3 regions of the Streptomyces sp. NPDC001480 genome follow, and region 3 is predicted to be linked to each of the others. Evidence: riboswitches for the same ligand, from Rfam matches in the RefSeq annotation. Region 3 holds a riboswitch; each other region holds the start of a gene.
The links. Region 3 has a riboswitch for thiamine pyrophosphate ahead of thiC (phosphomethylpyrimidine synthase ThiC). Riboswitches for the same ligand answer to the same signal wherever they lie in the genome.

Region 1: linked by a shared signal. The riboswitch ahead of thiO (glycine oxidase ThiO) and the one ahead of thiC (phosphomethylpyrimidine synthase ThiC) in region 3 are both predicted to bind thiamine pyrophosphate.
Region 2: linked by a shared signal. The riboswitch ahead of ACFY01_RS34370 (thiamine ABC transporter substrate binding subunit) and the one ahead of thiC (phosphomethylpyrimidine synthase ThiC) in region 3 are both predicted to bind thiamine pyrophosphate.

Annotation. Positions count from the first base shown of each region.
Region 1 covers NZ_JBIAVX010000003.1:428,989-432,256, reverse strand. The annotation lists gene thiS (sulfur carrier protein ThiS) at 1-125, opposite strand, end outside; gene thiO (glycine oxidase ThiO) at 122-1,282, opposite strand; TPP riboswitch at 1,280-1,391, opposite strand; gene ACFY01_RS09245 (hypothetical protein) at 1,445-1,795, shown strand; gene ACFY01_RS09240 (NAD(P)/FAD-dependent oxidoreductase) at 1,828-3,057, shown strand; gene ACFY01_RS09235 (Rv2175c family DNA-binding protein) at 3,136-3,268, shown strand, end outside.
Region 2 covers NZ_JBIAVX010000016.1:159,597-162,864, forward strand. The annotation lists gene ACFY01_RS34365 (ABC transporter permease) at 1-347, opposite strand, end outside; gene ACFY01_RS34370 (thiamine ABC transporter substrate binding subunit) at 386-1,468, opposite strand; TPP riboswitch at 1,557-1,664, opposite strand; gene rlmN (23S rRNA (adenine(2503)-C(2))-methyltransferase RlmN) at 1,689-2,795, opposite strand; gene ACFY01_RS34380 (chaplin) at 2,957-3,220, shown strand.
Region 3 covers NZ_JBIAVX010000013.1:88,950-92,217, reverse strand. The annotation lists gene ACFY01_RS30525 (hypothetical protein) at 1-128, shown strand, start outside; gene thiC (phosphomethylpyrimidine synthase ThiC) at 184-1,968, opposite strand; TPP riboswitch at 1,961-2,117, opposite strand; gene ACFY01_RS30515 (YibE/F family protein) at 2,189-3,268, shown strand, end outside.

The DNA of each region.
Region 1 (3,268 bases), on a different contig from region 3:
TCGTTGAGCGCGGCGGCCACTCCGCGCGGCGCCGCGGTGAGGGACTTCACGAGGGTGTCGAGAGCGGTGCCGGGGGCGATCTCCCGGCGCTCTCCGTTGACGGAAATGGTGACGGGGCTGTTCATGCGGGCTGCTCCGTGAGTGCCTTGCCGAAGCGCTTGAGGGTGAACGGGCGGGCCTCCTCGGGCAGTTCACCGGTGGTCAGGGCGTGCGCCAGGGCGTCCCCGGTGACGGGCGTGAGCAGCACGCCGTTGCGGTAGTGCCCGGTGGCCAGCAGCAGCCCGTCCAGACCGGTCGGGCCGAGCAGCGGCGCGTTGTCGGGTGAGCCGGGCCGCAGTCCGGCCCGGGTCTCGGTGAGCGGCAGCTCGGTGATGCCGGGCACCAGCTCGTGCGCGTCGCGCAGCAGCTGGTACACCCCGCCCGCGGTCACCGTCGTGTCCCAGCCCAGCTCCTCGCTGGTGGCCCCGACGACCAGCTCGCCGTTCTCCCGGGGCACCAGGTAGACGTGGCTGCCGCGCACCACGGCACGTACGGTCCGGCTGAGGAACGGCGCGTACCGCTGCGGCACGGTCAGCCGCACCACCTGGCCCTTCACCGGCCGCACCGGCGGCAGCACGTCCTCGGGCAGGCCCGCGAGCCGCCCGCTCAGGCTTCCGGCGGCCAGTACCACCTGGCCCGCGCGCAACTCGCCGCCGTCCGAGGCGGTGACGCCGGCCGCCCGGTCCCGTACGACGTCCAAGCGCTCGGCCCACACCCGGTGGAAGACCACCCCGGCCCGCTCGCAGGCGGCGAGCAGCGCGGCCGCCAGCCTGCGCGGGTCGATCTGGTGGTCGCCGTCCACCCGGAGCCCGCCGCGCACCCCCGGCGCGAGCATCGGTTCGAGACGCCGGCACTCCCGTCCGGACAGCCACTCCGACTCCAGGCCCGACCGGTGCTGAAGGGCGTGCAGTTCGCGCAGGTGGGCGCGGTCGTCGGCGTCCAGCGCGACGGCGAGCGTGCCGCATCTGCGGTAGCCGAGGTCCAGGCCGGTGAGCTCGGTCAGCTCGGCCGCGAAGTCCGGATAGCGGCGGGCCGACGCCAGGTTCAGGCCGAGCAGCGTCTGCTCGCCGTGGTGCAGCTCCGTGACGGCGGCCAGCATCCCGGCCGCCACCTGGGCTGCGCCGCCGCCCGGCTCCGGGTCCACCACGGCCGTCGCCAGGCCGCGCTGCGCGGCCCGCCAGGCGGTGACCAGGCCGATGATGCCGCCCCCGATGACGAGGACGTCGGACGTACGTGACGGCATGGGCGTCCAGCCCCTCCCTTCGCCGGCATGACCCGGATCAGGTTCGTACGGTCGGAGGCCGCCAGCCTCCCTCTCAGCCCGGTGCGTCCGGGCTCCCGCGAGTGCTTGTACGGTGGCCACCCTAGCCCGCAGAGCACCTGACTTGTAAGGAGGCCTCCGCCGATGGCCCGCTCGCTCGACGGTCTGATCCTCGCCCCCGTCGCGGACCAGGCCCCGGGACAGGTGGGTACGCGCACCCGGTTCGCGTACCACGAGAAGGACGGCGAGATCTGGGCCGACTACGCGGGCGGCGATGTCGTACGCGGGTGTCTCGTGGGCACCCGGGAGGGGGACCGGCTGGACTTCCGGTACGTGCAGCTGAAGCGGGACGGCACCACCTCCGGCGGACACTGCGCGTCCACCGTCGTCGAGCTGCCCGACGGCAGGGTGCGGCTGGAGGAGACCTGGGAGTGGGAATCGCAGCCCGGAGCGGGTACGAGCGTTGTGGAGCAGGTCACTGAGCACGCCCCCTGACTGACGAAGAGTCAGTTGACTATGGTGATCGAGTGAGCGAGCAGACGCGGGAACAGGGCACGTCACAGGCGCGGCGCGTGGTCGTCGTCGGCGCGGGCATGGCCGGGGTGCAGACCGCGGTCGCCCTGCGCGAGCAGGGTTTCCGGGGCACCGTGACGCTGATCGGCGCCGAACCGCACCAGCCGTACGACCGGCCGCCGCTGTCCAAGGCGGTGCTGCTCGGCAAGGCCGAGGGCTCCGCCTTCGACGTCGACTTCGAGGCGCTCGGCATCGAACTCCTGCTCGGCCGTGAGGCGCTGGGCGTGCGCCCGGGCGAGCACGAGGTCGACACCGAGGCCGGGCCCGTGCCGTACGACGTGCTGGTCCTGGCCACCGGCGCCGAACCGATCCGGCTGCCGGGCACGGAGGGCGTGCCCGGCGTGCACCTGCTGCGCACCCTCGACGACGCCGAACGGCTGCGGCCGGTACTCGCCCGGCAGCACGACATCGTGGTCGTCGGCGCGGGCTGGATCGGCGCCGAGTTCGCCACGGCGGCCCGCGAGGCGGGCTGCGCGGTCACGGTCGTGGAAGCGGCGGACCGCCCCCTCGCCGGCGCGCTCCCGGCCGAGGTGGCCGCGCCGATGGTGTCCTGGTACGCCGACAGCGGCGCCGTGTTGCGCACCCACGCGCGCGTGGAGCGCGTCGAGCCGGGCGCGGTGGTGCTCGACGACGGCTCACGGGTGCCCGCGGGCGCCGTCGTCGTCGGCATCGGAGCCCGCCCCGCCACGGCGTGGCTGGCCGGCTCCGGCATCGAACTCGGCGCGCACGGCGAGGTGGTGGCCGACGAGCACCTGCGGACCTCGGCCCCGGACGTGTACGCGGTCGGCGACTGCGCCTCCTTCCCCTCCCGGCGGTACGGGGAGCGGCTGCTCGTCCACCACTGGGACAACGCCCTCCAGGGCCCGCGCACGGTCGCCGCGAACATCATGGACGAGACCCCCGCGGTCTACGACCCCGTGCCGTACTTCTGGTCCGAGCAGTTCGGCCGCTTCGTCCAGTACGCCGGTCACCACGGCGCGGCCGACCGCACCCTGTGGCGCGGCGATCCGGCCGGCCCCGCGTGGACGGTCTGCTGGCTGAAGGAGGACCGGCTGGTGGCCCTGCTCGCCGTGGGACGCCCGAGGGACCTGGCCCAGGGGCGACGGCTGATCGAGGCGGGCACACCGATGCGGCCGGAGCTGCTGGCCGACCCGGCGAGGCCGCTGAAGAACGCCACGGCTTAAGGCCCGGGACCTGGGATGTCGCCCCAGGTGGACCGGCCTGACTTCCGAGTGTCAGTGGCAGATGGCAGGCTTGTTCCCGTGACCGAGATTGACGCGAAGATCGATGCTCTCGTCCCCGCCTGGCTGAACCTGCCCGACATCGCCGAACAGCTCGGCGTCGAGGTGACACGTGTTCGGCAGCTGGTCAAGGAGGGCCACCTCATCGCCGTAC
Region 2 (3,268 bases), on a different contig from region 3:
AGTTCGTCCAGCAGCCCGCCGCGCCCCAGCAGCGCGAGGAAGGCGGTGCCGGCGACGACGGTCGGCAGCACGAACGGAACCGTGACGACGGCCCGCAGCACCTGCTTGCCGGGAAAGTCCAGGCGGGCGAAGGCGTAGGCGGCGGGCAGCGCGATCAGCAGGGTGAGCGCGGTGGAGGCCAGCGCCTGCCAGGTGGTGAACCACAGCACGTGCCGGATGTCCGGCTGGGTGACGACGTCCGCCATCCGCCCGAACTGCCAGACGCCGTCCACCTTCAGCCCGCGGGCGACGATCGCGGCCACGGGCCAGGCGAAGAACACCGAGAAGAACGCGACGGGCAGCGCCATCAGCCCGAGCCGCGCCGCCGTCCCCCGCCTGGGCACGGCTACTTCAGTACGAGAGACGTCCACGACTTGACCCACTGGTCACGATGGGCGGCGATCTTCTCGGGAGCCATGGTCTCGGGGGACTTGGCCTGCGGGCCGTACTTGACGAAGTCCGGCGGCACCTGGGCGCCCTCGCGCACCGGGTAGACGAACATGTTGAGCGGCATGTCGTCCTGGAACTCCTTGGTGAGCAGGAAGTCGAGGAACGCCTTGCCGCCCTTGGTGTTCCCCGCGTTGCTCAGCAGCCCCGCGTACTCGGTCTGCCGGAAGCAGGTGCCGTACGACACCCCGGTCGGGGCGGTGCTGGGCCGCTTCTTGGCGTAGATCACCTCGGCGGGCGGCGAGGAGGCGTACGACACCACGAGCGGCCGGTCGCCGCCGGCCTTTCTGCCCCCGGAGGAGCCGGAGAACTCCTGGGAGTAGGCCTGCTCCCAGCCGTCGACGACCTTCACGCCGTTGTCCTTGAGCTTCTTCCAGTAACCCTGCCAGCCCCCGTCTCCGTACTGGGCGGCACTGCCGAGCAGGAAGCCCAGGCCGGGCGAGGAGGTGGCCGCGTTCTCGGTGACGAGGAGGTTCTTGTACGCGGGCTCGGCGAGGTCGGCGAAGGACTTCGGCGGAGTGAGCTTGTGCTGGTCGAAGTACGCCTTGTCGTAGTTGACGCAGATGTCGCCGGTGTCGATGGGCGTGACCCGGTGCTTGTCCTGGTCGACGCGGTACTGGGGCAGGACCAGGTCGGAGCCCTTGGGCCGGTACGACTGGAACAGCCCGTTGTCGAGGGCCCGGGACAGCAGCGTGTTGTCGACGCCGAAGAAGACGTCGCCCTGCGGGTGGTCCTTGGTCAGGATCGCCTTGTTGACGGCCTGACCCGCGTCGCCGTCATTCAGGACCCTGAGCTTGTACCCGGACTGCTTCTCGAAGTCCTTCTGCACGCTCTTCGACACGGCCCACGAGTCGTGGCTGACGAGGGTGACGGTCCTGGAGTCCGCCGAACCCCCGCCGTTCGACGACCCGCACCCCGTCAGAGCGGGCAGCGCCACGAGGCCGAGCCCGACGGCCACGGCCACGAAGGTCTTGTTGTGCACTGGATTCCTCCTGGGGTTGACCAGGAAGAGACGCGGCCCTGCCCGGGACCCGCGGAGGATTCCGCCGGTCCCGGGCAGGGCGCAACAGCTCGAGTGATGACCGAACTCCCTACCCAGAATGACCTGGGCGAGGTTCAGAGGGTCTGCGGCCCGGTTGCCGCACTCTCAGCGCTGTGGCGCTCCCCTGTCGGAATATGAAGATGTACTTACGGCCGACAGACTACCGCTCGGTGGCCGCCAGCTGACCACAGGCTCCGTCGATCTCCTGCCCACGGGTGTCCCGGATGGTGACGGGCACACCATGGGCGGCGATGGCCTCCACGAACGCCTTCTCGTCCTCCGGCCGCGAGGCGGTCCACTTGGACCCCGGCGTCGGGTTCAGCGGAATCAGATTGACGTGCACGGGCTTGCCCCTGAGCAGCCGTCCGAGCCGGTCACCGCGCCAGGCCTGGTCGTTGATGTCCCGGATCAGCGCGTACTCGATGGACAGCCGCCGGCCGGACCTGGCGCTGTACTCGAAGCCGGCGTCCAGCACCTCGCGCACCTTCCAGCGCGTGTTCACGGGTACGAGGGTGTCGCGCAGCTCGTCGTCGGGCGCGTGCAGCGAGATCGCGAGCCGGCACTTGAAGCCCTCGTCGGAGAACCGGTGGATCGCCGGGACGAGCCCGACGGTGGAGACGGTGATGCCGCGCTGCGACAGCCCGAGCCCGTCCGGCTCGGGATCGGTGAGCGCCCGGATGGCACCCACCACGCGCTTGTAGTTGGCGAGCGGCTCGCCCATCCCCATGAAGACGATGTTGGACAGCCGCGCCGGCCCGCCGGGCACCTCTCCGTCCCTGAGCGCCCGCATCCCGTCCACGATCTGGTGGACGATCTCGGCGGTGGACAGGTTACGGTCGAGCCCCGCCTGCCCGGTCGCGCAGAACGGGCAGTTCATCCCGCAGCCCGCCTGCGAGCTGATGCACATGGTGACCCGGTCCGGGTACCGCATCAGCACCGACTCGACGAGCGTCCCGTCGAACAGCCGCCACAGCGTCTTGCGGGTGGTGCCCTGGTCGGTCGACAGGTGCCGCACCACCGTCATCAGCTCCGGCAGCAGCGCCTCCCGCAGCTTGGCGCGCGAACCGGCGGGGATGTCCGTCCACTGCTCCGGGTCGTGCGCGTACCGCGCGAAGTAGTGCTGCGAGAGCTGCTTGGCACGAAACGGCTTCTCCCCGACCTCGGCCACCGCCTCCTTGCGCTCGGCAGGCGTGAGATCAGCGAGATGCCGCGGCGGCTTCTTGGCTCCGCGCGGGGCGACGAAAGTGAGTTCTCCGGGCTTAGGCATGGCCATACCAGTGTCGCAGATCGAATCGGGTGGCCTGCGACTGTCGCCTGTCTCCCGATAGCCCTGGTGGCGGTCGGCCTGCTCGGCTGCTCGGGGGGTGCTGACGCGCTGTGCCGTGTGGCTGCCGAGGGCTGTTGCCGGTGTCTGTGACAGTGCCGAGCATGATCCTGCAAAAAATCGCGGTGGCGCTCGGTGCCGCGGGCTGCCTGGTGCTGCCCTGCGCGACGGCCGCCCACGCCCATGGCGGCCCTCCCCGTACCACGTGCGTCAACAAGGGCGGCGCCATCGCCCGCGGCACGGCCATCGGCTCGCCCGGCTTCCTGTCCGGCAACCTTGTCCAGATCCCCGTCTACGCCCCGGTCAACTTCTGTGGCAACCACATCACCCTCCTCGGCGGCGGTGGCGGCCCCGGTGGCCCGGGCTGACCTGCCCCGGGAATTCTCCAGGTCCAGGCTTGGCGGGCCGGGAGGGGT
Region 3 (3,268 bases):
GGCTCGGCTACGACCGGCCGGGTTTCAGCAGCCCGGACGACGGCACCACCCCGGGCCAGCGCCCGAGTTTCAGCAGCCCGGACTACACGAGCCCGGACTTCGGCGGCCCGGAGCACCAGCCGGAATGACCCCCGGCTTGCGCCCCCGCGCGGGGGCGCAAGCCGGACAGGCGGCGCCCCTGTGTCAGTCCGCGATCGGCAGGTACACCCTGTTGCCCGCTGCCGCGAACTCCTTCGACTTCTGGGCCATGCCCTCCTCGATCTCGGTCTGACTTCCGCCGTGTTCACGCCTGATGTCGTGTGAGATCTTCATGCTGCAGAACTTCGGCCCGCACATGGAACAGAAGTGGGCCGTCTTGGCGGGCTCGGCCGGAAGTGTCTCGTCGTGGAACTCCCGTGCCGTGTCCGGGTCGAGGGCGAGGTTGAACTGGTCCTCCCACCGGAACTCGAAGCGGGCGTCGGACAGCGCGTCGTCCCATTCCTGGGCACCGGGGTGTCCCTTGGCGAGGTCGGCTGCATGGGCGGCGATCTTGTAGGTGATGACGCCGGTCTTGACGTCGTCACGGTTGGGCAGGCCCAAGTGCTCCTTGGGCGTGACGTAGCAGAGCATCGCCGTGCCCCACCAGGCGATCATCGCGGCACCGATGCCGGAGGTGATGTGGTCGTACGCCGGCGCGACGTCCGTGGTCAGCGGGCCGAGCGTATAGAACGGAGCTTCATCGCAGATCTCCTGCTGAAGGTCGATGTTCTCCTTGATCTTGTGCATCGGGACGTGTCCCGGGCCCTCGATCATGGTCTGTACGTTGAAACGCTTGGCGATCCCGTTGAGTTCCCCGAGAGTTCGGAGTTCCGCGAACTGCGCCTCGTCGTTGGCGTCCGCGATCGAGCCGGGCCGGAGCCCGTCGCCCAGCGAGTACGTGACGTCGTAGGCGGCCAGGATCTCGCAGAGTTCCTCGAAGTTCTCGTACAGGAACGACTCCTTGTGGTGCGCCAGGCACCAGGCCGCCATGATGGAGCCGCCGCGCGAGACGATGCCGGTCTTGCGGTTCGCGGTCAGCGGTACGTACGCCAGACGCACGCCGGCGTGGACGGTCATGTAGTCCACGCCCTGCTCGGCCTGTTCGACGACCGTGTCCTTGTAGATGTCCCAGGTCAGTTCCTCGGCCTTGCCGTCGACCTTCTCCAGGGCCTGGTAGAGCGGCACCGTGCCGATGGGGACGGGGGAGTTGCGCAGCACCCACTCGCGGGTGGTGTGGATGTTGCGGCCGGTGGACAGGTCCATGACCGTGTCGGCGCCCCAGCGGGTCGCCCAGGTCATCTTCTCGACCTCCTCCTCGATGGAGGACGTCACCGCCGAGTTGCCGATGTTGGCGTTGACCTTCACCAGGAACCGCTTGCCGATGATCATCGGCTCGATCTCCGGGTGGTTGACGTTGGCGGGCAGCACGGCCCGGCCGGCCGCGATCTCCTCGCGGACGACCTCGGGAGAAACGTTCTCCCGCAGCGCCACGAACTCCATCTCCGGCGTGATCTCACCTCGACGGGCATAGGCGAGCTGGGTGACCGCCTGGCCGTCCCGGCCCCTGCGTGGCTGGCGGGGCCGTCCGGGGAAGACCGCGTCGAGGTTGCGCAGGCCACCCCGGGGCGAGGTGTGCTTGATCCCGTCGTCCTCAGGACGGACAGGTCGGCCCGCGTACTCCTCGGTGTCGCCGCGGCCGATGATCCAGTTCTCCCGCAGCGGCGACAGGCCCCTGCGGACGTCGGTCTCGACGAGTGGATCGGTGTACGGGCCTGAGGTGTCGTACAGCGTGACCGACTGCCCGTTGGTGAGGTGCACCTGACGGACCGGCACGCGCAGGTCGGGGCGCGAGCCCTCGACATACCCCTTGTGCCAGCCGATGGACTTCCCGGCCTCCCCGTCGCTGGAGAGCTGCGTGGAGGCAGGCGTGCGTGCGTCCTTGTTGGTCATGAGACCTACTCCCTACGCCGGCATTACCCGGTAACAGGTTCGGCGGTCGACGCAGCGGTTTCCGTCTCTCGGTGTTCCACGTGAAACATCGCGAAGACGGAGGTCAGCGCCCTCTCAGCCCGGTGCTCCGAGCTCCCGCGTGTGCAAAGGTGCCTCCACGCTAGCGTCATTTGTGGCGCGGTCAACAGTGCCCCCTGCCCGTTCTTGCAATGATCGGGCGGTGACCACGACACAGCAGTCTCCATACCCGCCCCCTGAGCCGCCGCACGGGCACGGCCCTGGCGACGGCTCAGAACTCGGCCGCGAGGCCGGTGAAGGGCACGGACACGGCGGAGGGCACGGGCACAGCGGAGGGCACGGGCACAGCGGGGGACACGGGCACTCCCACAGTCACAGCCACGGCCCCGCGGCCCCGGTCTCCAAGCATCTGCGCAAGGTCATCGCGGCCGTTCTGATCCCGTTCACCGCGGCGGTAGCGGTCGGTCTCGTGATTCTCTGGCCCGGTGGCGCCCCTCCGCACGAGCGGACGGGGGTCGGCTTCGACCGGCAGACCCAGCAGGCTACGGTCGCCAAGGTCGTCGAGGTCAGCTGCAAGTCGGTGAACGCCTCCGGAGGCGCCTCGACCGGCGACACCTCCACAGCCGGGGGCGGTTCAGCGCAGCAGGAGACGAGTGGCACCTGCAAGAAGGCGACGATCAGGGTCGACACCGGCAAGGACAAGGGCCGTACGTTCACGGAGATCGTGCAGCCGGACCAGCCGCGACAACTGCACCAGGGCGAGAAGGTCGTGGCCGCCTACGAGCCCTCGGCGCCGAAGGACCTCCAGTACTCGGTGACCGACGTCAACCGGCGCTTCCCGATGGCGCTGCTGGCCGGGATCTTCGCACTCGTCGTCGTGGTCGTCGGACGGATGCGTGGCGTCATGGCGCTGGTCGCGCTGGCCATCAGCTTCCTCATCCTCAACTTCTTCATCCTGCCCGCGATCCTCCAGGGGTCGAACCCGCTGATCGTGGCGGTGGTCGGCGCCAGCGCCATCATGCTGATCGCGCTCTACATGTGCCATGGTCTGTCGGCCCGTACGTCGGTGGCGGTCCTCGGCACGCTGATCTCGCTGTCCCTGATCGGTGTCCTCGGCAAGCTGTTCATAGGCTGGGCCGCCCTCACCGGCAACACCGACGACAGCACCGGTCTGATCCACGGTCTGTATCCGTCGATCGACATGAGCGGTCTGCTGCTCGCCGGTGTCATCATCGGTTCGCTCGGTGTCCTGGACGATGTGACGGTGACGCAGACCTCGGCC